DNA from 4 places in the Psychrobacillus sp. NPDC058041 genome. Region 1 is predicted to be linked to each of the others. Evidence: riboswitches for the same ligand, from Rfam matches in the RefSeq annotation. Region 1 holds a riboswitch; each other region holds the start of a gene.
What was found. A riboswitch is a leader RNA that binds a small molecule or an ion and turns the genes downstream of it on or off. The one in region 1 is predicted to bind S-adenosylmethionine.
Positions count from the first base shown of each region.

Region 2: it holds a riboswitch for S-adenosylmethionine, as region 1 does, so the genes downstream of both, mtnW (2,3-diketo-5-methylthiopentyl-1-phosphate enolase) here and metA (homoserine O-acetyltransferase MetA) in region 1, are expected to answer to the same signal.
Region 3: it holds a riboswitch for S-adenosylmethionine, as region 1 does, so the genes downstream of both, ACFVR1_RS05765 (methionine biosynthesis PLP-dependent protein) here and metA (homoserine O-acetyltransferase MetA) in region 1, are expected to answer to the same signal.
Region 4: it holds a riboswitch for S-adenosylmethionine, as region 1 does, so the genes downstream of both, metK (methionine adenosyltransferase) here and metA (homoserine O-acetyltransferase MetA) in region 1, are expected to answer to the same signal.

Region 1 is NZ_JBHVRO010000002.1:271,137-278,584, forward strand. It holds gene ACFVR1_RS03855 (hypothetical protein) at 478-699, shown strand; gene ACFVR1_RS03860 (RAxF-45 family protein) at 774-905, shown strand; gene abc-f (ribosomal protection-like ABC-F family protein) at 1,017-2,882, shown strand; SAM riboswitch class I at 3,011-3,122, shown strand; gene metA (homoserine O-acetyltransferase MetA) at 3,207-4,115, shown strand; gene ACFVR1_RS03875 (aldo/keto reductase) at 4,397-5,329, opposite strand; gene ACFVR1_RS03880 (DUF1572 family protein) at 5,458-5,970, shown strand; gene ACFVR1_RS03885 (alpha/beta hydrolase) at 5,976-6,617, shown strand; gene ACFVR1_RS03890 (GrpB family protein) at 6,953-7,448, shown strand, end outside.
Region 2 is NZ_JBHVRO010000007.1:77,279-84,726, forward strand. It holds gene ACFVR1_RS12465 (heme oxygenase) at 1-35, opposite strand, end outside; gene ACFVR1_RS12470 (TraB/GumN family protein) at 522-1,688, shown strand; gene ACFVR1_RS12475 (1,2-dihydroxy-3-keto-5-methylthiopentene dioxygenase) at 2,191-2,724, opposite strand; gene ACFVR1_RS12480 (methylthioribulose 1-phosphate dehydratase) at 2,741-3,358, opposite strand; gene ACFVR1_RS12485 (2-hydroxy-3-keto-5-methylthiopentenyl-1-phosphate phosphatase) at 3,361-4,020, opposite strand; gene mtnW (2,3-diketo-5-methylthiopentyl-1-phosphate enolase) at 4,025-5,239, opposite strand; SAM riboswitch class I at 5,308-5,413, opposite strand; SAM riboswitch class I at 5,589-5,744, shown strand; gene mtnK (S-methyl-5-thioribose kinase) at 5,819-7,009, shown strand; gene mtnA (S-methyl-5-thioribose-1-phosphate isomerase) at 7,006-7,448, shown strand, end outside.
Region 3 is NZ_JBHVRO010000003.1:126,249-133,696, reverse strand. It holds gene ACFVR1_RS05785 (saccharopine dehydrogenase family protein) at 1-46, opposite strand, end outside; gene ACFVR1_RS05780 (aldehyde dehydrogenase family protein) at 62-1,540, opposite strand; gene ACFVR1_RS05775 (TIGR00266 family protein) at 1,709-2,506, shown strand; gene ACFVR1_RS05770 (hypothetical protein) at 3,144-3,341, shown strand; SAM riboswitch class I at 3,527-3,632, shown strand; gene ACFVR1_RS05765 (methionine biosynthesis PLP-dependent protein) at 3,788-4,906, shown strand; gene metC (cystathionine beta-lyase) at 4,906-6,087, shown strand; gene ACFVR1_RS05755 (acyl-CoA dehydrogenase family protein) at 6,391-7,448, opposite strand, start outside.
Region 4 is NZ_JBHVRO010000012.1:83,699-91,146, reverse strand. It holds gene ACFVR1_RS16850 (hypothetical protein) at 1-348, shown strand, start outside; gene pckA (phosphoenolpyruvate carboxykinase (ATP)) at 391-1,980, opposite strand; SAM riboswitch class I at 2,178-2,294, shown strand; gene metK (methionine adenosyltransferase) at 2,500-3,696, shown strand; gene ACFVR1_RS16835 (hypothetical protein) at 3,906-4,571, opposite strand; gene ACFVR1_RS16830 (sigma-70 family RNA polymerase sigma factor) at 4,564-5,079, opposite strand; gene ACFVR1_RS16825 (gamma carbonic anhydrase) at 5,605-6,114, opposite strand; gene ACFVR1_RS16820 (alpha/beta hydrolase) at 6,220-7,011, shown strand; gene ACFVR1_RS16815 (NAD-dependent malic enzyme) at 7,156-7,448, shown strand, end outside.

The DNA of each region.
Region 1 (7,448 bases):
ATTATTTTCCTGCGAAACCAGCTTTCATAGATAATACCTCGGATTTCCGTTTTAGGTGGACGCGTTCGTTGTGACGGCTCATCTGTCTCACAGAGGAACAAAGGCTAAGAGCGCCACATCGTGTGGCAACGCCTTCGTGACCAACATCCTGTTGGCCTCCGGCTGGAGTCGCCACCTTTCACTACAATCCAATAATTGAGTAGTACCTAATCGCTAAGAGGATAGAAACAGTTTAAGTAAATGTAGTGATCATGCCATCCTGTAATTGTTGTTGAATAAGAGATACTATTGCTTTTAAAAATTTTGGTGAAATTTTCTGCATCCGGCCATGCTCGCGAAAAGCGTCCTCCTTAGCGGAAAGCAACGACATTCATATAGCTACTCTTCTTAAAAGAACCGGGCGTCATTTTGCCTGGTTTTTCTTATGGATAATACGATAAAAAAAGAGCAATCTAATGGAAAATGAGGAGAGATATTATGAAAAAGTTATTTGCAGTACTCTTAGTTTTCATATTGCTTAGCTTAACTGCTTGTGGTTTCAATAGAAATTCTAATGGACCGCCTAATACCCAAACCCAAATTAATGGTGATGCAAGTCCAAATGCTGTTCCAAATACAGGTAATAAAAAAGTGGATATGAAAAATGATGTTGGAATTCCAGATAAGAATGAAAATAATGACCACCTATTAGATAAATAAGGAAAAATTTATTTGGCATAAAATAAAAGATATGATAAAATATTCTCAACTTAGTGAACGGAGGTGAAGAAAGAATGAAAAACACTGTGAATGCACATGGATTTATATTGGAATTTTTATCCACGTCTTGTGCGATTACTCATGAAATTGAGCCTAACGGGACTAGTCTGTTCTTTTTTAGACAATTTAATGTAATTCACAGCTGATAAGCCATTCTTTCTGAACCACAATTTTAGGAGAAGACTGCTTATATGCAGTCTTTTTTCTTTGCAGAAAAATGCTTCCAGCTAAATCAGAGATGAGAGGAAGCGGAAAATATGATATGTACAATACAAGAAGTTAGTAAAATGCTTGGAGGAAACACGATTTTTGAAAATTTATCATTATCTATCAAAACTGGAGATAAATTAGGGATTGTAGGGCGTAATGGTAGTGGTAAAACAACGCTACTTACGTTAATAACTGGTTTAGAAATGCCAGATGTGGGTAGTATTCACTTCAAAAAAGGAACGAAAATTGGTTATTTAGCTCAAATACCATCATTTTCAGAAGACGTGTCCGGCATCGATGTATTAAATTCAGCATTTGAGGAACTAATAGAATTACAAACTAAGATGAAAGAACTTGAAGGAAAGCTATCCACCGACGACCCTAAGGAGTTAGAGAAATTACTTCAAAAATACGGAGAAATTCAGGAGGAGTTCACTAATCGTAATGGTTATGCGATTGATTCGGAAATCAACAAAGTCATAGAGGGTTTACAATTATCCTCCTTTGTGCATCAATCATTTATGACATTAAGTGGTGGGGAACAGACCAAAATAATGCTAGGTAAGCTCTTATTAACGAAACCTGACTTGTTGTTATTAGATGAGCCTACGAACCATCTAGATTTATTTGCAGTGGAATGGTTAGAACAATATTTAGTTTCCTATTCGGGTACAGTAGTTATTATTTCACATGATCGATACTTTCTAGATCAAGTTGTGACTAAAGTTGCTGACTTGGAGGATGGAGAAATAAAGTTATATCACGGGAATTATTCATCTTTTATTATCGAAAAAGAAGATGCATTAATGCGCGAGTTTCAGCAATATGAAGAGCAACAAAAAAAGATTAAGAAAATGAAAGAAGCAATTAAACGATTAAAAATATGGGCAAACGAAGCTGTGCCGCCAAACGCTGGACTTCATAGACAAGCAAGAAATATGGAACGGGCATTAGAAAGAATGGTGAAGGTAAGAAAACCACTTATAGATCCTAAAAAGATGAGCTTATCGTTTGAAGCCGCTCCTAGAAGTGGGAAAGAAGTGGTCATCATGGAGCAAGTATCGAAAAAATATGGAGAAAAAGTGCTGCTTCAAGATGCTAATTTAAACGTGTATTGGAAAGAACGTGTTGCCATTGTTGGACGAAATGGTACAGGGAAATCTACGATTTTAAAGTCACTTTTACAAGAATTACCGGTTGATTCAGGAAAGGTTCGTCTAGGTAGTAATGTCCGAGTTGGATTTCTGTCTCAGCACTTTGAAATAATGAATCCCAAAGCAAAGCTAATTGATGTATTTCGAAGTGAAGTAAATGTTTTAGAGGGAGATGCTCGTCACATACTTGCTAAGTTTATGTTTTACGGTCCAGATGTATTTAAAAGAGTAGGTGATTTGAGTGGGGGAGAGAGAATGCGCCTGCGACTCGCTCAACTTATGCATCAAGATATCAACTTATTAATGTTGGATGAACCTACGAATCATCTGGATATAGATTCAAGAGAAGTTTTAGAGGATGCTTTAGATGACTTTCAAGGAACAATATTAGCAGTTTCTCACGATCGATACTTTTTAAATAAATTATTTCCTAGAACTGCTTGGCTAGATCAAGGTCAACTTATAACTTTTGAAGGGCCTTACAAATGGGCGCGTGTAAAATGGGAGGAGCAGCAGTTAAAGCAGGCTGCCCTAGTTATAGATCAAAAAAAGGAACCTACAAAGTTAGTGAAAGTTAAGCCTCTAAATGCTCGACCGATTGAAGAAGAAATTGGGATATTGGAAGAGGAAATACTCTTGTTAAAGAAGCAAATTGATAAGGAACAAGACTGGTCAAAATACGAATACCTTCTATCGATCAAAAGTTCGAAAGAAAAAGAATTAGAAGTCTTGATGGAACAATGGTTGGAAGCTCAATAAATTCAATTTTTTGAGAGGGTTACTGAATTATTAGTATCGAAAAAATTTGTTTTATTATTAAATTTTATTGCTTAAATGTTCTGAAAATGATAAAGTTAAAACATTAATTTATCAAATTAAATAATATACTCTTATTAAGAGAAGTTGAGGGATATGGCCCTATGACGCTTCAGCAACCTCTGACATAGTCAGAAAGGTGCTACTTCCATCAAGATTGTTAATGATCTTGAGAGATAAGAACAAAGAGCTTGAAGGAAACCCTCTTTTCTTATCCATTAGAAAAGAGGGTTTTTTATTTTGTAAATGGAAAAGGAGACAAAATAGATGCCTATTAATATCCCACAGAAGTTACCTGCTACTGAATTGCTTAAGGAAGAAAAAATATTTGTGATGGATGAGGACCGCGCTTCCACTCAGGACATTCGTCCCTTGAACATCATTATTTTAAATTTGATGCCTGAAAAAGAAAGAACAGAATTACAATTATTAAGACTTTTAGGAAATACACCACTTCAAGTAAATGTAACGTTCTTAAATACAGCAACACATGAATCAAAAAATGTAAGTAAAACGCATTTAGATACTTTTTACACTACTTTTGAGCAAATAAAACACAGACGATATGATGGAATGATCATTACAGGAGCCCCAATTGAACACTTAGCTTTCGAGGATGTTGATTATTGGGAAGAAATAACTCAAATTATGGATTGGACCAAAACTAACGTGACATCTGTTTTACATATTTGTTGGGGTGCTCAAGCTGCATTGTATCATCATTATAGTATTGGAAAATATGATTTGCCTCAAAAATGCTCAGGGGTATATACACATCGAATTTCCGATCTAACAAACAATCTTGTTCGAGGATTTAATGATGAGTTTAATGCTCCGCACTCTCGTTATACTGCAGTATCTTTTGAAGAAATTCAAAACGATTCGAGATTGATACTTCTTGCAACTTCAGACGATGCAGGAGTTTTCCTTGTTATTTCTGAAGATAAAAAATATATAATGATCACGGGACATTTAGAGTACGATGCAGATACACTTGCAGAAGAATATAATCGTGATGTGAATAAAGGACTTGAAATCGATGTACCTAAAAATTACTTTCCAGATGATGATCCAACGAAACAACCGATAAATTCTTGGCGTTCTCATACGCATTTATTATTTTCAAATTGGTTGAATTATTATGTTTACCAAGAAACACCGTTTGAGTGGGAATAATTCAGCGGGGGCAGTCCGATGACGGATGTCCCTTAATTAGGTAGGAAGATTTGTGATATAGTCTCGATTTCATCAATTTGGTCTCGGATTTATTAGAGTTGGTTGCGATTTCATATACTTTAGTCTCGCTTAAGGATAAATTGGTCTTGTTCTGCCATTTGATGGAAGAAAGATGAACTTTAGTAGGGATTACAATATTGAACGAGACATATCATTCATGGAACTTGATAAAAAAGTTGTCTTTTAGCCAATTGAATGCCTTAAAGACAACTTCTCAAAGATTATTGGAAGATTTGGTCGATTTCTTTTATTTCTTGCAGGCTAAGTTGCACTTCTAAAGTCTTTATATTATCCAATACTTGCTCCGATTTTTTCGCTCCAGGTATAATCACATCGATTGTATCCTGCGCTAAATACCAAGCAAGAACTAAATTTGAAACTGCTACGTTTTTAACATTTGCTATTACTCGAAGTTGTTCTACTTTTTCTAGATTGCGATCAAATGCTTCCCCTTGGAATAAAGGATTTTTGGAACGGCCATCCTCAAAAGTACTATTTTTATCAAACTTTCCAGTAAGTAAACCCGATGCTAGTGGGAAATAAGGTATAAAGGAAATATTATGCTCGTTGGCGTAAGGTATTAAATCATTCTCTGCCTCTCGCTTTATCAAATTATAACCAGATTGAAGTACGTCAATATGTCCATCTTGATTCCCTTCTTTTAATTGATCTAGTGTAAAGTTTGATACACCAATAGCACGTATTTTTCCTTCTTCTTTCAATCGAGAAAGCGACCCAATGGCTTCTTCCTTGGGAGTGTTTTCATCTGGAAAATGAATATAAAATAAATCGATATAATCGGTTTGAAGGCGTCTCAAGCTATTTTCAACTGTTTCTTTGAGGAAGCTTGGGTTATTATCCACTATTACTTTTCCATCCAAAAATTTATGCGCCCCTTTGGTTGCCACAACAATCTCTTGACGTTTCCCAGTTTCTTTCAATACTTCTCCAATTAACTCTTCTGATCTTCCCGGACCGTAAATAAAGGCTGTATCCAAAAAGTCAATTCCGTTATTTATAGCAGTACGTACTATTTCTTTTCCAGTCTCATCATTTAGGCTGGGGAAAAGATTATGCCCACCAACGGCATTGGTACCAAGTCCTAGGGGATTTACGAATAGTCCAGTTTTACCAATTTCTACGTTTTTACTCATAGTTAGTTTAAACAACTCCTTTTTCCGAATAGTTACACTATCATAATAGCAATCTTGCAAACAACCTCAAAGTAAACTGCTTTTAATGATATTATTAGATGGAATGATAATTAAAGGAGATGATTAGATTGTCAGAAATAACAAAACTGCATGCTGATTTTGTTCGAGTTATTCGAAAGAAATTTGAAGAAATGAAAAGCGATACAGAGAAAGCGATTATGCAAATGGATGAGAAAGCATTATTTTGGTCACCAAATGCACAATCAAATAGTGTCGATGTTATCGTCAAGCATATGAGTGGAAATCTAATTTCTCGCTGGACTGATTTTTTAACTACAGATGGGGAAAAACCTGATAGAAATCGTGATGGGGAGTTTGAAAGTACAATAGAGTCACGTGAAGAGTTATTGAAAATGTGGGAAAATGGTTGCAATGTGTTTTTGAAGGCAATGGACACTATGGAAGAGAAGCATTTACTACAAACAATTTATATAAGAAATCAACCACATACTGTCATGGAAGCAGTTATAAGATGCATTGCACATATTTCAAGCCATGTTGGACAGATTATTTATATTGCGAAACAGGTAGTTCCTGAAGAAAAGTGGACAACTTTGTCTATACCCAAAAAGAAGGGATAAATAATATGGTTTCAATATTTACTAATATTCATAGTGCACCAGATAGTAACGAAAATAATAAATATCCAGCATTATTTTTAATGCATGGAATGGGTAGCGATGAAAATGATTTAGTAGGACTCGTATCCAGCTTACAAGAGAAATGCCATATTTTTAGTATTAGAGGACCGATTTCACAACCACCAGGTTACGCATTTTTCACAATTGAAGGAATAGGAAAACCCCATCGTGGAATTTTTGATCAAGTATTAAAAGACCTTCAAACTTTTATAGAAGACGCTGTAGAAGAATACTCGATTGATTGCGATCAGCTTTATCTTCTTGGTTTTAGCCAAGGTGCTATACTAACTCAATCACTAGCACTCATAATGGGTAACCGAATAAAAGGAATAGTTGCACTTAGTGGATATATTCCAGCATTAGTGAAAGAAGAGTATTCGATACAACCTGTTGATCAATTAGATGCATTTATTTCACATGGTGAATTAGATAATATGCTGCCATTTGAATGGGGAGTAGGAAGTCGAGATTACTTCACCAAACTAGGTGCAAATGTAACATTTAAAAGTTATCCAGTTGCACATGGTGTAGCACCGGAAAATCAAAGAGACTTGTTAGAATTCTTAAACGACAAGATATTTGAATAAAAGGATATTTCACCCTTCATGAAGAATAACATTTATCATGAGGGGTTTATATTTGGATAAAGTAAATAGTTTATCTTATCATCACATGAAAGAACAATAAAAAAGAGCTTAATATTGGAAATGACAATTGTATACGCGCTAGACTTACCTGACTTTTTAAGAGAAAAGATGGGAGCTTCATTTATTTTATTGATACGACTAGTCCATTTGCAATGTTTTCTCTTGGGGTTCTACCATTCGATCCTTGTCCTACATGGATTACTTATCAGAAGCAATTCTAAACAATTTACAGGGATACTTTTAGAACATCTAAACAGTGAAGGGGGTAAATCACTCTGAAACTTGGATTAAATAAAGACGAAGTAAAACTAATGCCTTATACAAGTGAATGGAATTCAGAATTTATTAAAGTTAAAGATGAACTATTAAAACTCATTGAAATAAAAGCAAATTGTATTGAACATGTCGGAAGTACTGCAATTACAGACATGGTGGCAAAGCCGATAATAGACATACTAGTAGGTGTGAACGATATAGAAAAGGTAGATAAATCCCTCGTGAATGTTTTGCAAAAAGTTGGGTTTCTTAGACTTCGAGTTGAAAGACCAGGCGAGATTGTATTCGCGAAATTTACGGATGATACGTATGAAGTAAAGACGCATTATATCCATCTAGTAGATTATGATAAGGACATATGGAGAAACCTTGTTTTTTTCAGAGATTATTTAAATGCGAATGAAAAAGTAAGAGAAGAATATAAAAGGTTGAAAATAAGCTATTCAGTACGTGAAAATATGAAAATAACGGAATATACCAATTTAAAGGAGCCGT
Region 2 (7,448 bases), on a different contig from region 1:
AGTTTTGTTTTAATTCTATTTGTCACAATATACATTTCGCATTACTCCTTTTTAGTTAAATTATTTTCTTAGTGTATCACTTTTCCATCGAAAAACCTTTTCTCAAGACTTTTTTGGAAATGTCATTATCTGCGATTCACGCATCTTTTTTTTAATTGAGTTAATTTCATAAATATCATTTAATTATCTAAACACGAATAATAATTATTTTATTGATTGGAGCGACAGGCGGCGACTCCAGCGGGATGAGTGAGAAGATGAGACATCGCTCACCCCACGGAAAGCGTCCGCTGATAGCGGAAATCATACTGATTTATGAAGGGTATATAATACATATTCTCACACTTAACTTTAATATTGTTCGTGTTTTATGATCTAACTTTTAATCATGAAATTGATTCAATTAGTAAAACTATTTGAAATTTATCCTAATCTAATTCATTATTAATAATAGACAGTCTTTTCGTAGTTAAAAGTAAAAAATTGCGCAAAAGAAATATGCTCTATAAAGGAAGAAGCTTGTGAAAGAGGATAATATTACTCGTATAAACCTAGATGGTAGAGAACTCATACTTATCGGTACTGCGCATGTATCTAAACAAAGTGCAGAACAAGTAAAAGAAGTGATTGAAGCAGAAAGACCAGACACAGTTTGTATTGAATTAGATGAACAAAGATATCAGTCTGTTATGGACAGCAATAAGTGGAAAGAGACAGATATTTTTAAAGTAATTAAAGAAAAAAAAGCTACATTACTATTAATGAATCTAGCTATTTCTTCGTTTCAAAATCGTTTAGCAAAACAATTTGAAATAAAGCCAGGTCAGGAAATGATTCAAGGGATTGAATCCGCAAAAGAAACAGGTGCCAATCTCGTACTAGCTGATCGAAATATACAAATTACCTTTTCTCGTATTTGGCATAATCTTGGGTGGATAGGAAAGAGCCAACTTCTTACTTCCGTGTTTTTTAGTATTTTCAGCAGAGAAAGTATAACTGAAGAAGAACTCGAAAAAATGAAATCACAAGATACACTTAACGCAGTTCTTGCTGAGTTCACCGAATCTTTTCCAAAACTAAAGACTCCTTTAATCGATGAACGAGATCAATATTTAGCGCAAAAAATCAAAGATGCACCGGGTAAAAAGATTGTTGCTATATTAGGAGCCGCGCATGTTCCGGGTATTACTAAAGAGATTCATAAAGAACATGATTTAGTAGCGTTAGCTCAAACCCCTCCAAAATCAGTTGTTCCAAAGATTCTTGGGTGGGTAATACCGGTTCTTCTTATTGCTATTGTGGTTTACACCTTTTTAGCAAATCCAACAGCGGGGTTTGACCAAGCGTTTAGTTGGATATTATGGACAGGGACTACTGCGGCTATTGGAGCAGCTATTGCTCTTGGTCATCCGCTTGCAATATTATCGGCATTTATAGTAGCTCCCATCACTACTTTACACCCATTAATAGCATCAGGGTGGGTATCGGGAATTGTACAGGCATATTACCGTCGACCAAACATCGGGGATTTTGAGACGCTTTCAGAAGATGTATTTACTGTAAAAGGATTCTGGCATAATAAGGTTACACGTATCTTACTGGTAGTTGTCCTTACTAACTTAGTGGGTTCTTTGGGAGCCTTTATAGGTGGGGCAGATGTTATTAGGTTATTCTTTAAAAATTTTTAGTAAGGCTTTTTTGAGTTAGAATTACCCATTTAAAAAATCTCCTTTGTTGCGTTTAGAAAGTTACAACAAGGGAGATTTTTTTATTTTGGAGCAGATTTTGATTCATCTTTTTTTCAGACAATGTTTCATAAGTTACGCTCAGTCCAGGGTCTTGATTTGCTTATCCATATGGTAAGCCAAACCAGTGAAAAGATAGATAGTATCTAAAGGTAGAGAAGTGACGAGCTTCCGAAATGGTATCTTCGGAAGCTTTTAAAAGAGTAAGGAAGTATTTTTTCTCTAATTAGCCAAACCAAACGCATCATGTCCTCGCAAATTCCAAGAGGGCGACGGACAAACATTCGCCACAAGATGACCGAAAATGAGGAGTTGGAAGTGACGTAGACACTTCCAACTCCTCAAAATCCATCGGTAATAGTGTAGCGAATGTTTCGTCCAAAGCACTCTAGAAGTAGAGAAGACAATTGCACTTAAAGGGCGCTTGCGCTTTTCTTATATAGACTTAACTTTGGGTAATTTCGTCTTGATACACTGGTACCCAGCCTTCTGTTGTGACAAAGATACGAACAGCAACTACTTTACGATCCTCTGAAAGTGTAAAGTAATGCGTAATGTTTTCTGGCACGGAAATTAAATCTCCGGGTGATAAATGTACTTCGAAGAAATTTTCGTCTTTTCCTTGTATAATGAATACCCCGTGACCACTAACAATGTATCGAACCTCATCATCCGTATGAAGATGTTTGCGCTCGAAGTTTTTCAATAATTCATCTAAATTAGGATTAGAATCAGATAAAGATATAACATCCGATGCTTTATAGCCACGGCGAGTTGAAATGTTATCAATTTCCTCTTTAAAAGCATAGAGAATTTGTTCTTTTTCTTCATCGCTAAGATCGAATTTTTCACGGAGAGGCTCTGGTAATTTTTCGATATCCCAATGCTCGTAAATAACTTCCTGTTTGGCTAAAAAAGCTGCAACCTCGTTTTGCTCTTCAATTGTTTCTTCTATTCCTTGGAATTTAATGATAGCCATTTAAAATCTTCCTCTCTTATTTTGATTTTATTTGATGTAATGTTAATTGATATTGAAATAAAAACTCACAAGCTTCTAGTAGCTTCTTAGCTTCGAAACCATCCTTACCCCAAACGGTAATCCCGTGGTTTCTTATTAAGATAGCTCCTTTATCTGCATATATATGAGATTGAAATTCTTTCGTTAGAAGTGGAATATGCGCATGATTTGGAATGATAGGAATGGTAAGGATAGCTTCTTCTTCCCACAAACCAAAAGCTTTAATAAGTTCTTGACCTTGAAAATCAATTTTCCCTTGATCACCGTGCAATTCAGAAATTACGTTATTCGCAACCGTATGTACGTGAAGACTACAACCAGCAGAAGTATTCTCATATATAGCACAATGTAGTAATGTTTCTGCTGACGGCTTTAAATCCGTATTTTCAATTGGATTTCCGCTCTCATTTACAAGTAAAAAATCTTCTTTTGTTCTTTTGTTCTTATCTTTTCCACTAGCTGTTACTAAAAATTCTATTGGATTGCTATTAACTTTTATAGCTAAGTTACCGCTAGTCCCCATAAACCAATCGCGTGCGGCTAATTCATCCTTTATGTCTGCTAATTCTTCCCACTTACTATGGAGAGTTGTCATATTTATACACCTAGCCTCTTATCAATAACATTTATGACATCTTGGAAATTTTCAAACGGTTCATACGAAATATGTAACTCCTCGCATTTTTCAATGAGAAAATCTCGAGCAATGACAATGTCAGCCAATTTGGCTGCTTCAAGATCTGTAATAGAGTCACCAATTACAACGCTTAATGCATCACTTCCCTGAAGCTTACGGATAATAGAAGGCTTACAACAACCGCAACTTTGACTTGTACATTGTTCATCACAGCCATGCGGGTACAGGATTTTAATAGATTCTCCAGAAAAATCCGATTCATTGCAATAAACACCAGAAAATGGTCCGAATTTTTCAAGCATTGGATGGACGAAAAAATCTATTCCACCGCTAACTATATAAAGTGGTATATTGTGTTTTTTTGTATAAGAAACAAATTCAGCAAATCCATCTCGAATTTGTGCTTGTTCTAGCAAATAAGAAATGATCTGATCCTTTAAGGAAACAGGCAAAAGATCAAACATTTCTGCTACACCTTCACGAATAGACTGTCTTTGTCCTAAAATATTTTCCTTAATCGGCAAATATTCAGGAGGAGCAAATTTTTTCATGATAGAGATAATATTGTCTTGGTTCGTAATAGTGCCATCAAAGTCACAAAAGATAACAAGCTTATTCATATTCTTACCCCCATAAATCCAATGCTGTTTTTAATTCGGAGTATTGTTGTGCTGCTTCTTTAAGAGGGATTCCTTCAAGTACAGCCGTCACGGCTTGCCTAAAAGCTAGCCCTCCTCCTGTTGCACCGGCTGGATGACCATGTACTCCTCCGCCAGCATTAATAATGCTATCAAATCCATAATCCTCGATTAATAGAGGGACTAAACCAGGATGAATACCTGCAGATGGAACAGGGAAAGTTCGTTTTACTGTACTTATTTTCGTCAATTCTTCGCCCAATGAAAGTGCAGCTGTTTTTTCAAGCGCAACACTTCCATAAGGTGAAGGGAATAACGAAAAATCTGCCCCCGCATATCGTGTCAATTTTCCAAGTAGAAGTGGAGTTGCAACCCCGTAAAATGAGGAAGAAGTGAATGCCCCACTATAAGCAGGATGAGCCATAAAAGGCAGTTGGATATTATCATCTTCTACTAACTCTTGAAGTACATCCAGTCCATATGCATGAACATTTAATAATAGAGCATCTGCCCCAAGTTCCTTTGCTTTTTGTGCTTTTGCTTTTAATTGGGATGTTCGACCAGATAAATTAACAGCATAAAGAGTCCGATGTCCAGTCTCTTCATACACTTCCTGCAATACTTTTTTTGCAGTTGTAATCCGTTTCTCAAAAGGAGTGAGTGGATTTTCAAAAAGGATTTCATCATCTTTGACGAGATCGACTCCACCGAGTGCTTGATGTCGAAGCTGTTCTGCTAAGTAATGAATATCTCGACCAATTACTCCTTTGAATATACTCATGATAAGTGGACGATTATACACTTCCAGTTGGTCACGGATGCTTTCAATTCCAAACCTTGGTCCGGGAAACTGATCTAAAAGTTCTGGAGAAAATTCTAAATCTAGAAGCTTCACTTCACCATCTAGCGATAGTTTGCCAAATACAGTCGTTAAAATGGCAGGTAAATCAGCTGAGAAGTTTGCATTAGGATAGTTAATTTTTATTTCAGCTTTGATTTGATCTGGTTTTAGCGGATGAAAAGTATGTTCGAATTCATTAATCGAAACAACATGACCTTTATGTTTTTTTAATTGTTCTTGTTCTATCAATGGTAAATCCGTCCAAGATCCTATAGTTAAACCAAGTGCAATACCATCTGCTCTTTTTTCAAAAGAACCTGGCTTCCCATACACCTGATAGAGAGCTGATACTCCACTCATTTGTCATCACATTCCTTTAAAATAAAATAAAAACCTCTTCAAATAAGAAGAGGTTAATGTATAACGACTTCTTATTTCTCAGTCAAATGACTGCAAGAATTAGCACCGTTTCCAATAATCGGACCGGTTGCCGGGTATCATAGGGCTTGTCCCTCCACCTGCTCTAAATAAGAATAATTTATTCAATTGGTTTCACTTTGTATTGTCAAATTAATTACGATTATTTCACGCTCTTAGAAAATTGTCAATACAGTTTTTAGAAAGTTTATTGTATTAAAAAAAGATTGACAGTTCTTTTTTTAATATGTTAGGATTCATTTCAAATAGCATAAAGTTGTATGTAACAGCACTCTTATCAAGAGCAGGCAGAGGGTAATGGCCCTATGAAGCCCAGCAACCGACCGTAATACCGTTGTGAGACGGGGCGCTTTTCGCGCCGAGATGAAAAATCTCGTAAGGCACGGTGCTAATTCCATCAGAAAGGTAACTTTCTGAAAGATAAGAGGCGAGAGTTCTCTTATTCTGCGCCTCTTTCTTTGGAAAGAGGCTTTTTATTTTGTAAGGGAAAGGTAGAGAACAATGACAATAGCTACGAAGAGACAATATGAATCGTTAACTGAAGAGCGTGCGATTTTATATGCAAAAGGACTAAACTTTTTCTCAGAAGACGCTGAGTTAAGTTGCAGTGAAATTGGTGACGGCAATTTGAATTATGTATTTCACATTAAGGAATCTAACGGTGACAAAAGTTTAATCCTCAAACAGGCATTGCCATATGCAAAAGTAGTTGGTGAAAGCTGGCCACTCACATTAAAGCGTGCAATCATTGAAGCAAATGCGTTAAAAAAACAGTTTGAATTTGCAGCGGATCTTGTTCCAGTTGTATATGCTACCGATGAAGAGCTTGCAATTACAGTTATGGAGGATCTATCCCATCTAAAAATTGCACGTGAAGGATTAATCCAACTTGAACCCTATCCAAAGCTCTCGAAGGATATTGGTGAGTATCTTGCTCAAACACTGTTTCACACATCAGATTTTGCATTACATCCATTTGAAAAAAAGAGGTTAGTTTCCGAGTTTTCAAACCCAGAGCTATGTAAAATTACGGAAGAGCTTATTTTTACGGATCCATTTTTTGATCATGAAACAAATGATTTTGAACCTTCGTTAAGAGCAGAGGTTGAGGCAATTTGGAACAATGAAATTTTAAAGCTTGAAGTTGCAAAATTGAAGAGAAGTTTTATGACGGAAGCAGAAGCTTTGCTTCATGGTGATTTACATACGGGAAGTATTTTTGCTAGTGAAACAGAAACGAAGGTAATTGATCCTGAGTTTGCTTTTTATGGTCCTATTGGATTTGATATCGGGATATTTTTAGCAAACTTAATCGTTCAATCTATTACTAGAGAAGCAGAAGCGCGAAATACTATTGTTCAACATATCGAACAAACCTGGGAAGTATTTTCATCGAATTTTTCTATCCTATGGAAATCAAAAGGTATTGAAACATATAAGAATACGAAGGGATTTGAAGAATATGTTTTGGAGAAAGTTTTCCACGATACACTTGGTTTTGCTGGTTGTGAATTAATTCGAAGAACAATTGGTTTAGCTCATGTAAAGGATTTGGATGCGATTGCAGACGAAGAACAACGACTTGATTTCAAAAAACAAGCATTACAAGTAGGAGAGGCACTTATTTTAAAACGTTATGATTTACATTCTATTCAGGCAGTAATCTCGTTATTGGAGGAGAACCACAAATGAGTATTCCGCTATCAATTGAGTGGAACAATGAGGAGCTAAGAATTTTAGATCAGCAGAAGTTACCGCTTGAAATTGAATATGTAACACTAGAAACTCTAAAAGATGTGTATGACGCAATTATCACATTAAAAGTAAGAGGTGCACCTGCCATTGGTATTACAGCTGCATACGGTTTAGCTAAGGCAGCTCAGCACTATGAAACAAATACGTTGGAAGAATTTCAAGAACAACTAAAAAAAGACGCCATGTATTTAGGGGATTCAAGACCTACTGCAGTCAATTTAGTTTGGGCTTTAGAACGTTTACGTAGCACTGTTCAACAGACTGTAACTATACAAGAAGCGAAAAATCGTCTCTTAGAGGAAGCTGTAAATATTTACAAAGAAGATGAAGCTTCATGCCGAAATATTGGAGAATTTGCACTGTCTTTGCTTGGAAA
Region 3 (7,448 bases), on a different contig from region 1:
CTGCTTCTTTCCCCATTAATCCTGCTCCTAATACAGCAACCTTCATGTTGTCATCCCCCTATTATTCTGTGTCTATTTGTGCACGTTGCAATTTCCCACTAAAATCTACGTAAATGCTCTTCCATTCGGTATATACATCAAGTGCTGCTACTCCACTATCACGATGTCCATTTCCTGTTCCTTTCGTCCCTCCGAAAGGTAAATGAATTTCTGCTCCTGTTGTACCTGCGTTAACATAAACAATTCCTGTATCCAAATCCCGTTGAGCACGGAAAATTTTATTTACGTCCCTTGAAAAAATAGAACTTGAAAGTCCGAATTTCACACCGTTGTTTACCTCTATTGCTTCCTCTAAAGAACCTACCTCTATTAGTGAAACTACAGGTCCAAAAATCTCTTCCTGCGCAATTCGCATCTTTGGCGTCACATCTGTAAATAGGGTTGGAGCATAATAATTCCCTCCTGCAAGCTTCCCTTCCTCTAATATTTCTCCACCAACAAGTAATTTTGCGCCTTCATCTTGTCCAATCTTTGTGTAAGAATGAATTTTTTCCAATGCGTTTTTATTAATTACAGGTCCTATCTTTACCGATTCGTCCAGACCATCTCCAATTGTTAGCTGTTCCATTTGAGTTAGAAGTAAATTCTCTAACTCTTTCTTTACATCTTTATGCACGATTACACGACTACATGCGGTACAACGCTGACCAGCTGTTCCAAACGCACTCCATAAAATCCCCTCAACTGCAAGAGACAAATCTGCATCGTCCATTACAATTACTGCATTTTTCCCACCCATTTCGAGTGATACTTTCTTTAAATGTCGACCGCCAAGTTCCGCCACTTTGCGACCTGTTTCTGTTGAACCGGTGAAAGAAATAACTTTTACGTCGGGATGCTCAATCATAGCTGTTCCAACTTCTGAACCAGAGCCAAATACAACGTTTGCAACGCCAGCTGGCAATCCCGCTTCCTGAAAGATTTTCGCCATTTCATATGCCATCATTGGTGTTTCTGTTGCCGGCTTCCAAATGAATGTATTTCCTGCAACTATAGCCGGGAATGACTTCCATGTAGCAATTGCAACAGGAAAATTCCAAGGAGTGATTAAACCAACTACTCCAATAGGTGCTCGAACACTCATAGCAAATTTATCGGCAAGCTCTGAAGGTGTTGTTTCTCCGAATAAACGACGTCCTTCTCCTGCCATGTAAAATGCCATGTCAATTCCTTCTTGCACCTCTCCACGGCCTTCTTCAATGACTTTACCCATTTCTTTTGTTAACACTTGCGCTAAGTGTTCCTTCTTTTCTTTCATCAGTCTACCAATTTCATATAAGTAATCTGCCCGTTTTGGTGCCGGTACTAGTGCCCATTTCTTTTGCGCTTTCACTGCAGCAGCAACCGCTTGATCTACGTCGTTTTTTGTTGACATCCGAACTTCCGCCAAATGTTGACCATTCGCAGGATTTACAACAGCTGTGTAATCTACTTCTCCTACTTCTTGCCAATTACCATCGATAAAATTAGTTAATTTCATTTCCCTACCTCTTTTCTATATAGGTGAAAACGTTTCCATTTTAAATACATTCTCTATTTATTTGATAAATTCCTTCAAAAAAATTGAAAAATATGAATTTTCAACTTGAAACTTTTTATTACTTTTCTCGTATTATTAAATAAATATTAATTAGGGAGGAAAATATACATGAATAATCATGAAATTGATTTCAAATTATATGGAGATGATATGCAGTTTGTAGAGATTGAATTAGACCCAGGAGAAACTGTAGTTGCTGAAGCAGGTAGCTTAATGATGATGGAAGATGACATTACTATGGAAACCATTTTTGGTGACGGCTCAAGTTCATTTGATAATGGAATAATGGGCAAATTAATAGGGGCAGGCAAACGTATGTTAACAGGCGAAAGTTTATTTATGACTACATTTACGAATGCAGGTAATGGAAAAAAACATGCTTACTTTGCCTCTCCATATCCCGGAAAAATAATTCCTATAGATTTAAGTGAATATCGCGGTAAAATTATTTGTCAAAAAGAAGCTTTTTTAGCTGCAGCGAAGGGTGTTTCTGTTGGAATCGAATTTCAACGTAAGTTAGGAACTGGTTTTTTTGGTGGAGAAGGATTCATCATGCAAAAGCTTGAAGGAGACGGTCTTGCTTTTATTCATGCGGGAGGAACGATTCATAAAAAAGAACTTCAGCCTGGTGAGGTTTTAAGGGTAGACACTGGTTGTTTAGTAGCGATGACTTCTGACGTAGATTATAATATCGAAATGGTTAAAGGAGTGAAAACTGCTCTTTTTGGAGGAGAAGGTTTGTTTTTCGCTACTCTTCGTGGACCAGGTACTGTATGGATTCAATCGTTACCATTTAGCCGTTTAGCGAGCCGTGTTTTTGCAGCTGCTCCGCAAACACTAGGTCGAGGCTCAAAGGATGAAGGAAGTATCGCTGGTGGAATATTTGATCTTTTAGGAGGAAAATAAATAGTTATTATGAGCCATTCTTTATTTACTTCTTAAGAATAACCGGGCTTTCCGCTTTGGCGGAGCTTTTCGCGGACATGGCTTCATTCTCCTAGGCCAACAGGATGTTGGTCATGAATGCGTTGCCCCAGGGAAGAGGCGTCTTTAGCCTTCCTTCCCTTTCTTGCGTTAATGCGGAGCCATCTGCTCATGCACCTGCCGCTTCGCTTTCGGCGCAGAAAACATCTGCTAATCCCGATGAAGTCGCCACATCCCCTCCAATCAACTAGTATGTATGGAACGATTTATCATTGCTTAGTAAGATAGATGACATGGAGCTTCTACGGCATGATATTGCCACCAAAAAATATCTGCCCATATCCTGATGTTATATGCCCTTTAACTTTCGCTGTACCCCTAAGCAGTCACTATCTCCCCTTTAACTTTGGTTATCTGCCCATATCTTGCCTGCTCCGCAAAGGAACCAGTTGTTCATGGCCATAAAATTAAAAATTTATATACTTTCTGTAAAAAACTCTTTTATTCTACTTTATTCCGCAAATTGTTTATAAAGAATCGACCTCCTCTTCATATACTAGTGGAAGAACATTTTTCTATGAAAATATTGTTCTTAAGTATGGGAAAGGAGGTGTTAGCAATGAAAGCTTCTTTAGGTATGTGGATTGGCTGGATTGGGATTGTATTAGCAGTTGTGGGGTTCTTTTATTATCCTATGATACTTGGTGGTGGTGCGGTAGTCTTGGGATTAGTTGGTTTAACTTCCCCACAAAAATTCCTAGCTTGGATTTCTATAGTACTTGGAGCAATTGCATTCTTCCTTCCGATGCTCCAATAGCTACATGTTGACTAATAAATCTGCGGCATGTTCGGCGCATTTACCGCACATGCCTTTTTTACATTTCAAGCCTTACTAAAGGACAACCATCTGCCTTGACTATTTATTACTTCATCTCCTTGTATTATTATCCATCCCATGATAAACTATTTTAAATTTAACATTTAGAAAATTTAATATTTTATTTCTTATCAAGAGAGACGGAGGGATTGGCCCGAAGATGTCTCAGCAACCAGCCAATAATGGTGTGGTGCTAATTCCAATAGACGGACATCGTCTTGAAGATAAGAAGACTAACTTCAGTATTTTTTTGAGGATTCTCTTCTTATTAGAGAATCCTCTTTTTATTTGGAGAAATATCAGCTCCTTTACTCCTGCGTGAAGCTTAAAAGGGCCACCAAGAGGCCTACGTATTTCTTATTTTAATTGAAGAGGATGAATATTATATGTCAAAAAATAGTTTAGAAACCCAACTAGCTCAATTAGGGAACCACAGTGATTTGATAACAGGTGCTGTTAATCCGCCAATATACTTGTCAACTGCTTACATCCATGGTGGTCTTGGCCAGTCGACAGGATTTGATTATACACGTACTAAAAATCCTACTCGCGCTATTTTAGAAGAAGGTATCGCTAAATTAGAAAGTGGAGATGCAGGTTTTGCCTGTAGCTCGGGTATGGCTGCAATTCAATTAGTACTATCTCTTTTCCGTTCTGGTGACGAATTGATTGCTCCAGAAGACCTTTACGGGGGAACGTACCGACTATTTAATCAGTACTCAGATTCTTACAATATTCATACTACATATGCAAAGTTTTCATCCGTAGATGAAGTAAAATCACTTATTACCGAGAACACAAAAGCAATCTTTATTGAAACACCGACAAATCCTTTAATGCAGGAGATCGATATTCAGAAATATGCGGAATTAGCTAAAGAGCATCAATTACTATTAATTGTGGACAATACATTTTTAACTCCTTACTTACAACGCCCTATTGAGCTTGGTGCACATATTGTCATTCATAGTGGAACCAAATATATTGGAGGTCATAATGACGTGCTTGCTGGTCTTGTTGTAGCAAAAGGGACAGAATTAAGTGAAAAATTACATGCAAATCATAATGCATCTGGCGCAGTGCTTTCCCCATTCGATTCATGGCTACTAATCAGAGGATTAAAGACACTTCATTTACGAATGAACCAGCATGATGTAAATGCGAAAAAGATAGTAGAATTTTTGCAAAACGAATCTGCAGTAAAGAATGTACTCTATCCTGGAAAAGGCGGAATGCTTTCTTTCCGCTTACAAAAAAGCGAGTGGGTAGGTCCTTTCCTTGAAAAACTTCAATTAATTGTTTTCGCAGAAAGTCTTGGTGGAGTGGAAAGTTTCATTACATATCCCGCTACTCAAACGCATGCAGATATACCGGAAGAAGAGCGCAATGCCCGTGGTGTAGATAATAGCCTTTTACGTTTCTCAGTTGGTGTTGAAGAAGTAGAGGACTTAATCGCAGACTTGAGACAAGTATTTAATGAACTAGAAAGTGATGTGAGTGAATAATGACCTACCCAAACGAACAGTTAGAAACTAGTTTAATAACGACTTCTACAAGAGGTTGGTCAGAGAGAAAAATTGGTGCAGTCAATGTTCCTATTTATTTGTCTTCCACTTTCCACCAAGGAAATTTTGATGAATTTGGGCCATATGATTATAGCCGTTCCAGTAATCCAACAAGAGATGCTTTAGAACGAACTATTGCAGAGTTAGAAGGCGGAACTCGCGGATTTGCATTTGCTTCCGGAATTGCAGCAATTTCTTCTGCATTCATGCTTCTCTCTTCAGGTGATCATATTGTCATTACAGAAGATGTATATGGTGGAACTTTTCGATTTGTAACGGAAGTATTGCCTCGTTTTGGAATTGAACATACTTTTGCAGATTTTACAGATGTAAAATCCGTTACAAATGCTATTCGTTCAAATACAAAATTATTATATATTGAAACACCATCGAATCCCTGTCTTGGAATCACAGATATTGCCAGCATTGTAGCGCTTGCTAAAAGGAATGATTGTCTTACTTTTTTGGACAATACTTTTATGACTCCACTTTATCAACGTCCGCTCGATCTTGGTGTAGATGTAGTCCTACATAGTGCTACCAAGTTTTTATCAGGTCATAGTGATATTATCGCAGGGCTTGCTGTAACGAAAGATGAAGAACTGGGAAAACGATTAGCCTTCATTCAAAACTCGTTCGGAGCAGTTTTAGGTGCTCAAGATTCTTTTTCTTTAATTCAAGGAATTAAAACTTTAGGTGTACGATTTGAAAAATCCTCAGAATCTGCACAGAAAATCGCTACCTATTTAATGCAACACTCCTTAGTAGAAGAAGTTTTTTATCCCGGTTTATCTACACATCCTGGTTACGATATTCATGTGAAGCAAGCGAGCAACCCAGGAGCTGTTCTTTCATTCCGATTACCTAATCGGACAGTTGCCAAAGTATTTGTAGAAAACGTAAAAATTCCTGTTTTTGCTGTAAGTCTTGGTGGTGTTGAATCCATTCTATCTCACCCTGCCCAAATGTCACATGCGGCTATGCCGAAAGAAGAACGTGAAAAACGAGGAATTACCGATGGACTACTCCGATTTTCCGTCGGATTAGAGAATGTAGATGATTTGATTGCAGACTTCGAGCAAGCATTCACTATAGCAGAAAAAGAGAAAGTGATAACTTAACGAATTGACTTACCTAGCAACCTCTTTTATGAAGGAAGGAAATTTATTAACAGGAGAAGATAAGTTGGTTAAAATCCGTCATGTATTGCGGGTGATATTGAGGAATGAGTCTGTTTTTATGAGAAGTTGTGAATAGGATTGGAATTATTGTACATTAAAAGTTGTTAAATGATGGATCGCAACCAATTATGTTACCCTCTCCTTTACTTTTATTGCAACGTAATATGCTACACAAATAATAGTAAAAGACCTCTTCTCTTTGTCAATTAGACAACGAAAAGAGGCCATATTCATCAATTTTATTTATAATCCTAAGTTCTTCGCAATAATTACTTTCATAATTTCATTTGTTCCAGCGTATATGGATGCGACGGGAATATCTCTATATCTCCTGGCGATTTTGTACTCTTCCATATAACCGTATCCACCATGTAATTGCATACACTCTATGGAAACTTCACGAGCAGTTTCTGTCAGCCAATATTTTGCCATCGACACTTTCGTGACAACATCTTTCCCATTAAGATGGTCTTCAATAAGTGACTCAAGAAATGATTTTCCAAGCTCTACTTTTGTCGCCATTTCCGCTATTTTAAATTGTGTATTTTGAAAAGTTGATATGGACTTCCCAAAAGCTTTACGCGATTTTACATATTCTATTGTTGTTTCAAGCATATCCTCCGATGCAATTTGCGCTGCAAGGGCAACAACTAGTCTTTCTTGTTGCAGCTTTTCCATTAAATAGCCGAATCCATGGCCCTCTACGCCTATTAAATTTAAGACAGGAACACGACAATTTTCAAAATACAATTCTGCTGTGTCTTGTGCATGGAGTCCAACTTTGGCAAGCTTTCTTCCCTTTGTGAAACCGGGTGTACCTTCCTCTACCATTATTAAACTAATTCCTTTATGCTTTGGTTCTATACTCGAATCCGTTTTTACGACAACGAGAAATAGATTTCCATTAATACCATTTGTAATGAATGTCTTTTGGCCATTCAACACATAATAATCACCATCGCGGATAGCGGACGCTTTAATATTGGCTAAATCAGAACCGGTACCTGGTTCTGTCATGGCAATTGCTGTAATGATATCGCCAGTCACACAACTTGGGAGCCACCTTTGCTTCTGTTCTTTTGAGCAAAACGATTCAATATACGGTACAACAATATCATTGTGCAAGCTTACTCCAACTAAACTAGTTCCTACTCTTTCTAATTCCTCAGAAATGATCACATTGAAACTAAAATCTAAACCCAAACCGCCATATTTCTCTTCTACTTGAGGACAAAGGAATCCCATCTCCGCAAGCTTCTTCCAAAAAGAAATAGGAATGATTCTTTCTTTTTCCCATGTAT
Region 4 (7,448 bases), on a different contig from region 1:
AATGAATTTCAGGAAGTTATTATCCAGTGCTGGAAAGAAGAGACGGAAGCAATCCGCGAATTAAGTGCTAAAGCTGCTTCCACTTTAAATGAAGGACTAATAAAAATTTTGACGATTAATTTGAGCGATGAAAATCGTACTTACTTTAGAAATGATTCTATAGATCCTAAAGGTGGGCTAAAATGGTTCACGATGTTTTTTAATATAAATGGAGACGAGCTATTAGAAGTGGGTCATTATGGGTCAGAAATAATTTTATATAAAACGGACGAAGAAAAAGCCAAAAAGTTTATTTCAATCTTTCCATCATCTATCACAACACATTATTATGATGAAAATGCAGATTAAAAAAGAGGATGTCACCATATTAATGGGACATCCTCTTTTACTTTATAAAGCTACTGGTCCGCCTTTAAGTGTAATATCTTCAGATACGGTACCGAATTTTTTAAAGTTCTCATGGAAAGCTTTTGCTAGTTCAGTTGCTTTTTTATCGTATGCTGCTTTGTCTGTCCAAGCATTACGTGGAATTAATACTTCAGAAGGAACGCCTTCTACTTGTTTTGGAATAGCTAAACCAAATACTGCATCTGTTTCAGTTTCTACATCGTTTAGTTTACCGTCAATTGCAGCACGAACCATTGTACGTGTGTAAGAAAGCTTCATACGACTACCAACGCCATATTCTCCACCAGTCCATCCAGTGTTAACTAAGAATACTTGTGCACCATGCTCGTCAATTTTCTTTCCAAGCATTTCTGCGTAAACAGTTGCATGAAGTGGAAGGAAAGGTGAACCAAAGCAAGTTGAGAATGCTGGTTGTGGAGATGTAATTCCACGTTCAGTACCCGCTAATTTAGATGTAAATCCACTTAAGAAGTGGTACATAGCTTGTTCTTTTGTCAATTTGCTGATTGGAGGCAATACGCCAAAAGCATCAGCAGTTAAGAATACGATCGTATTTGGATGACCTGCAACAGAAGGATCCACAATATTTTCGATATTTTGAATTGGGTAAGCTGCACGTGTATTTTCTGTTAATGAATTATCAGCATAGTTTGCAACGCGAGTTTCCGCATCAACAACAACGTTTTCTAATACAGTACCAAATGTGATTGCATCATAGATTTGTGGTTCGTTTTCACGAGTTAAATCGATACATTTTGCGTAACATCCACCTTCGATATTAAATACGCCATTATCAGACCAACCATGTTCGTCATCACCAATTAACTTACGACCAGCGTCTGCAGAAAGAGTTGTTTTTCCTGTTCCAGAAAGACCGAAGAATAATGCAACGTCGCCTTCTTCTCCAACGTTTGCTGAACAGTGCATAGGTAAAATGTTTTGTTCAGGAAGTAAGTAGTTCATAATAGAGAAAATAGATTTTTTCATTTCTCCAGCATATTCAGTACCACCGATTAATACGATGCGTTTCTCCATTGAAACGATAATAAAAGTTTCTGTTTTTGTTCCATCTACTGTTGGATCTGCTTTAAAATTTGGAGCACTTATGATTGTAAAGTCAGATGAATGGTTTGCAAGCTCTTCCTCTGATGGGCGGATAAATAATTGATGAGCAAACAAGTTATGCCATGCATATTCATTTATTACTTGAATACCTAGACGAGAATCTTTATCAGCACCAGCAAATCCTTTAAATACGAATAATTCATCTTGCTCAGCAAGGTATTTCGTTACTTTTTTATATAGTGATTCGAAAATTTCAGAAGAAATTGGTTGGTTTACGGAACCCCAATCGATTTTGTCTCTAGATATAGGCTCATCAACGATGTATTTATCTTGTGGAGAACGACCTGTATATTTACCTGTTTCTGCTTTCACGGCTCCCGTAGAAGTTAAAACAGCTTCGCCTCTTGATGTTGCTTTTTCTACAAGTTGCGGTACTGATAATTGAATGTTAACATTAGCACCAGATAACAATTCGTTCAGTTCATTCACAGTATCGATTGAATTCATATTGTATTTACCATCCTTTTAATTATTTTCCCTTATATAAACAGGGAGATGACTTTCATATGTGAAATAGTATAACACATTTAACTTAATAGTCTACACTAATGAATTGATTATTTTTATTATTTGTGAATAAATCGTCAACAAAAATGTGTTGACTTCTGAATGCAACTTAAGTATGATGATAAATTGAACGGATACTCTTATCCCGAGCTGGTGGAGGGGTCAGGCCCTATGAAACCCGGCAACCTGTAATATTTGTTTTGTTACAAAGGTGCCCAACCTGAGACAAGGTGAGATTCCTTGATTGATAAGAGTGAAAGGTGCTTATGAAATTAATAGCCTTTCCTCATGTGTAAGATACGTGAGTGGAAGGTTTTTTTTATGACATCGCCCTTTATCCTTGTGTGCCAAGTCCGAAACGGCTTCAAGTTTAATCTATTTGATTGAATGGCTTGACATGGGAATGAGTACCGTATCAATTCTTGAGAGAAATCTCGCAGGATATAGGAGGAATTTTTTATGACACAACGCAGATTATTTACATCTGAATCAGTTACTGAAGGGCATCCAGATAAAATTTGTGACCAAATTTCAGATGCAATTCTTGACGCAATTCTAGCAGAAGATCCAAATGCACGTGTTGCTTGTGAAACAACCGTGACAACTGGTCTTGTATTGGTTGCAGGTGAAATAACAACATCTACATATGTAGACATACCGAAAGTAGTTCGTTCTACTGTACAAGAAATAGGATATACTCGTGCAAAATATGGCTTTGACTCTGAAACTTCTGCAGTATTAACTGCAATCGATGAACAGTCAGCTGACATTGCGCAAGGGGTTGACCAAGCTTTAGAAGCTCGTGAAGGATCTATGACTGATTCGGACATTGAAGCAATTGGAGCAGGGGACCAAGGTTTAATGTTTGGTTACGCATGTAATGAAACACCAGAACTTATGCCACTTCCAATTAGTTTAGCTCATAAATTGGCTCGTCGTTTAGCGGAAGTTCGTAAGGATGAAACGCTAGATTATTTACGTCCAGATGGTAAAACACAAGTTACAGTGGAGTATGACGAAAATAATAATCCTGTCCATATTGATACGATTGTTATCTCAACTCAGCATCATCCGGAAGTTACATTAGAACAAATCCAAAAAGATTTAAAAGAAGTAGTGATCAATCCTATTGTTCCTGCTGATTTGATCGATGAAAATACAAAATATTTTATTAATCCAACTGGTCGCTTTGTAATTGGTGGACCACAAGGAGATGCGGGCTTAACAGGACGTAAAATTATCGTAGATACTTACGGTGGTTATGCACGTCATGGCGGAGGAGCATTCTCTGGTAAAGATCCTACAAAAGTTGACCGTTCAGCTGCATACGCTGCTCGCTATGTTGCAAAAAATATTGTTGCAGCAGGAATTGCTGATCGTTGTGAAGTTCAGCTTGCATATGCAATCGGTGTTGCACAACCGGTTTCTATCGCAGTAGACACATTTGGAACTGGAAAAGTAGAAGAAGCTCAATTAGTTTCACATATTCGTGAATTATTTGACCTTCGCCCAGCTGGTATTATTAAAATGCTAGATCTTCGTCGCCCAATCTACAAACAAACTGCTGCTTACGGACATTTTGGCCGTACAGACATCGACGCACCTTGGGAAAAAACAGATAAAGCAGAAGAGTTAAGACAAAAAGCAGGTTTATAATTAGAAAAAGCTGCCATAAAAACGGCTGGTATTGAAAGATTCCCTTATCAAAAAAGCGATACATTCCTAGAGAAATATAGGAATGTATCGCTTTTATAATTTTTAAAAGATAAGAAAATACCATGACTCAAGAGAAAGATGCCAACTATGAAGGGCAGCTTCCATATATTAATTCACTTACCTAACGATGCTTTTTCTAATTCCCAAAACTAATCTAAAATCTGTTCTATTTTTGGGAAATCCGGATTCTCCAAGAGATCCTTGCCTCCCCTCAGAAGATATAAGTAAAGATTTCCGTCTGGAATGATCGTTGCTTTTAAAAGTTGACCAGTCTCTTTCGAGTAAAAATAACGATCGTTATCATCTATACTGGAAGAAGTAGTGAATTTAAATCCATCGTAATCATTAAATAATTTGTCAAAGTAACTTTCATCTGCTTTCATGAATAGTATTTTATCTAATTTGTCCTGATAAAAATAGAATCTCACATTACCATCATAATCCAATATGAAGTCCGCCCCACTACCATCCTCGTAATCATCTATTGTATAATTTTTACCTAAGTGTTCTACTACTTTTGATTGGGAGTCACCCAACGTTACTCCAAGTAGATAAAATAAACCTTGTTTTTCGAAGAATGTAGGTTGGGTTAAATCTAGTTGTAGTTCGGTAGCAGATTGTTGTTCATTTTCATTAAATATTTCGTTAAAGACAAATAGCATTGCACAAGTTGCTAAAACAGCGGTTATCACCACATATCGCCATGTATGATTAGATTTTCTTGAGTTACTTTCTATCTCATTCACTACATTTTGCATAACACGTTGTTTACTTTCGGTTAAATCTTTCAGTTCAGAAGGAATATAGTTATTCATTTAAAAGAACCTCCCATTCTAAACCTGTTAATTGATTTCTTAATAGTTCTCTACCACGCCTTAATCGAGTTTTTACTGTACTTTCTGGAATAGATAAAATATGTGCTACTTCAGCAATAGTCATTTCATTAAAATAAAAATAAGTGAGAACTTCTCGATGTTTTATGGGCAAATTTAGGATTGCTTCTCCAATTATTGCTTGCTCGTCTTTTCTAACCAATTCGTCCAAATTTCTTTTGACAGCTAGTGAAAATAATTTGTTTTGTAGTTGGATTTTTCTATAGGTCCAGCTTTTTAAATAATCTTTGCTTTTATTAACGGTCATTTGTGTTAAATAAGCCTTTACCTCACCATGATCTTCATAATTATTCTGATTATGATAAAACTTTATGAAAACTTCTTGTACAATATCCTCTGCCGCTTGGAGATCCTTGACGTAGCAATAAGCTAAACGAATTAAGGAATCTGTGTATTGAAGCATTAATTCTTTTAAGTCATTAATATTCAAAAAGACATCAACTCCTTTCGTTATATATTAAACGATTCTCAAACATCTAAAGTTTGGATTTTTCGGAAAATATTATATAGAAGTTATATGGTGAAAGAAAGCTGCATACGCTGATTGCTATTTAGCAAAATATATTGTTGCAGCAGGAATTGCTGATTCTTGAGAAGTACAATTAGTGTTGGTACATAATGCACTTATAGAGTGCATTCGCTTTTCTAAAATTAGTAACAACTAATAAAGAAGCTCTGAGCGGACGAAACTGTATCTTCGTCCGCTTTTTAAAGAATAGGATAGGATAGGATTTATTCTTTTATTAACCAAACCTAATGCATCATGTCTGTACATATTTCAAGAGGGCGACGGACAAACATCTGCCACAAGATTACCGAAAAAAGAGGATCTGGAAGTGACTCAGTCAATTCCAGATCCTCTAAATCTAACGGTAATAGTGTAGCCAATGTTTCGTTCAAAGCACTCCGGAAAATAGTAAAGACAAGTTGCTCTTAATAGGCGATTGCTTTATTCTTATTGCAGTGATTTATAATACTGACCTTTTTCAGCGTATTCTCTAATAATTCGTTGTACATCTTCTTTATCGGCATCAGTCAGCTCCCGTACAACTTTTGCTGGACTTCCCATTGCAAGTGAATTTGGAGGAATTTTCTTTCCCGGAGTAACTAAACTTCCTGCTCCGATAAATGCTCCTTCTCCAATTTCCGCACCATCTAAAATAATTGAGCCCATTCCAACTAATGCTCCCTTTCGAACAATGCAACTATGTAATGTTACCTGATGCCCAATCGTTACTTCATCTTCTAAAATAAGTGGATTGTTTGGGCTTTGATGCAAACAACATAAGTCTTGGACGTTTACTCTTTGCCCAATAATAGTAGGTGCAACGTCCCCTCTAATTACCGTATTAAACCAAATAGTAGACTCTTGTCCGATTGTCACATCCCCTGTAATTGTGACATAATCAGCAATGAAAACAGAATCATCAATGGATGGAGTTTTACCTTTAAATGGATATATCAATATATACACACTCCTTTAAAAATAGAATATAATTAATCGTATCAAACGAATCGTATAATGAAAACTATTTGAGCAGAATAGGAACGAATGGAAGAGGTGATGCTCATGTGGAAATGGGAAGCAGAGGATAGACCAAAAGCAGTTATCGTAATCGTTCATAGTGCATATGAACATCATAGAAGATATGCTTGGTTAATTGAAAAATTTAGAAGTTCAAATTGTCATATTGTCATGGGCGATTTACCTGGACATGGTGAACATACAAAAGCGAATGAAATACATGATGAAACTTTCGATCACTACAAAGATTACATAGTACAAGCATTACAAGTTGCGGTTACATATAATCTACCAATATTTATTCTTGGTCATGGACTCGGAGCGACATTATTAATAAAAGTAATGCACAAATTACAAATTGAATATGCAGGGGTTATATTAACTTCGCCTTGGCTACAACTTAAAAAGTTACCTTCTAAATGGACAAATGCATTAGCTAAATTATCTGTTCAACAGAAGATTAATCATGATATTCAGCTTAAAGAATTAACAAGAAACTATGAAATGTACAAACAATTTGTAAACGATCCAACGTATCATACACTTGTAACAAATGACTGGTATAAAGAATTACAAAATCTTTTGAAGAATATTGGACAGTCAACGAATTCTATCCCAAATGTTCCCGTTTTATTAATGACGGCAGAGCGTGACAAGATTACAAATACTTCGACGGCAGCAGCTTGGCTAAAAAAACAAGAACTCACAGAGTATCAGTATAAATCCTGGAAAAATTGTTTTCATGATTTATATCAGGAACCAGAAAGAGAAGAGATTTTTGCATATTCTCATTCTTTTATAAATAATGTACTAAGATCAATAGGATATATCGTTTAGGGAATGTTGTAAGAAACCAAGATTATATTAGGGAATGATATTCTATTGAATATGTGAGTTTTAATATAAATTGTGGTATAATTATTCGGTTAAATCGAAATAACATTCTATTAATTGAAATAAAGAAAGTGAAGTGTAATTTACATGCAAAGCCAGCATTTTATGCGTAATTTTATAGTAGAAACACCTTCGAAACCAGGAAACTTTGCTAAAGTAGCAACTGCAATTGGAATGGCTGAAGGGGATATTGGTGATATTACAACACTTAAAAGTGGAGCATTAACAACAGTTCGTGATATTACGATCACATGTAAATCTGAAGCACAATTGCAATCTGTCATTGCGAATATTGAAGCCATAGGAAATGGCGTTAAGATCCATGCTGTAACTGACGATGTGTTAAAAGCGCATGAAGGCGGAAAAATTGCAATGAAGAG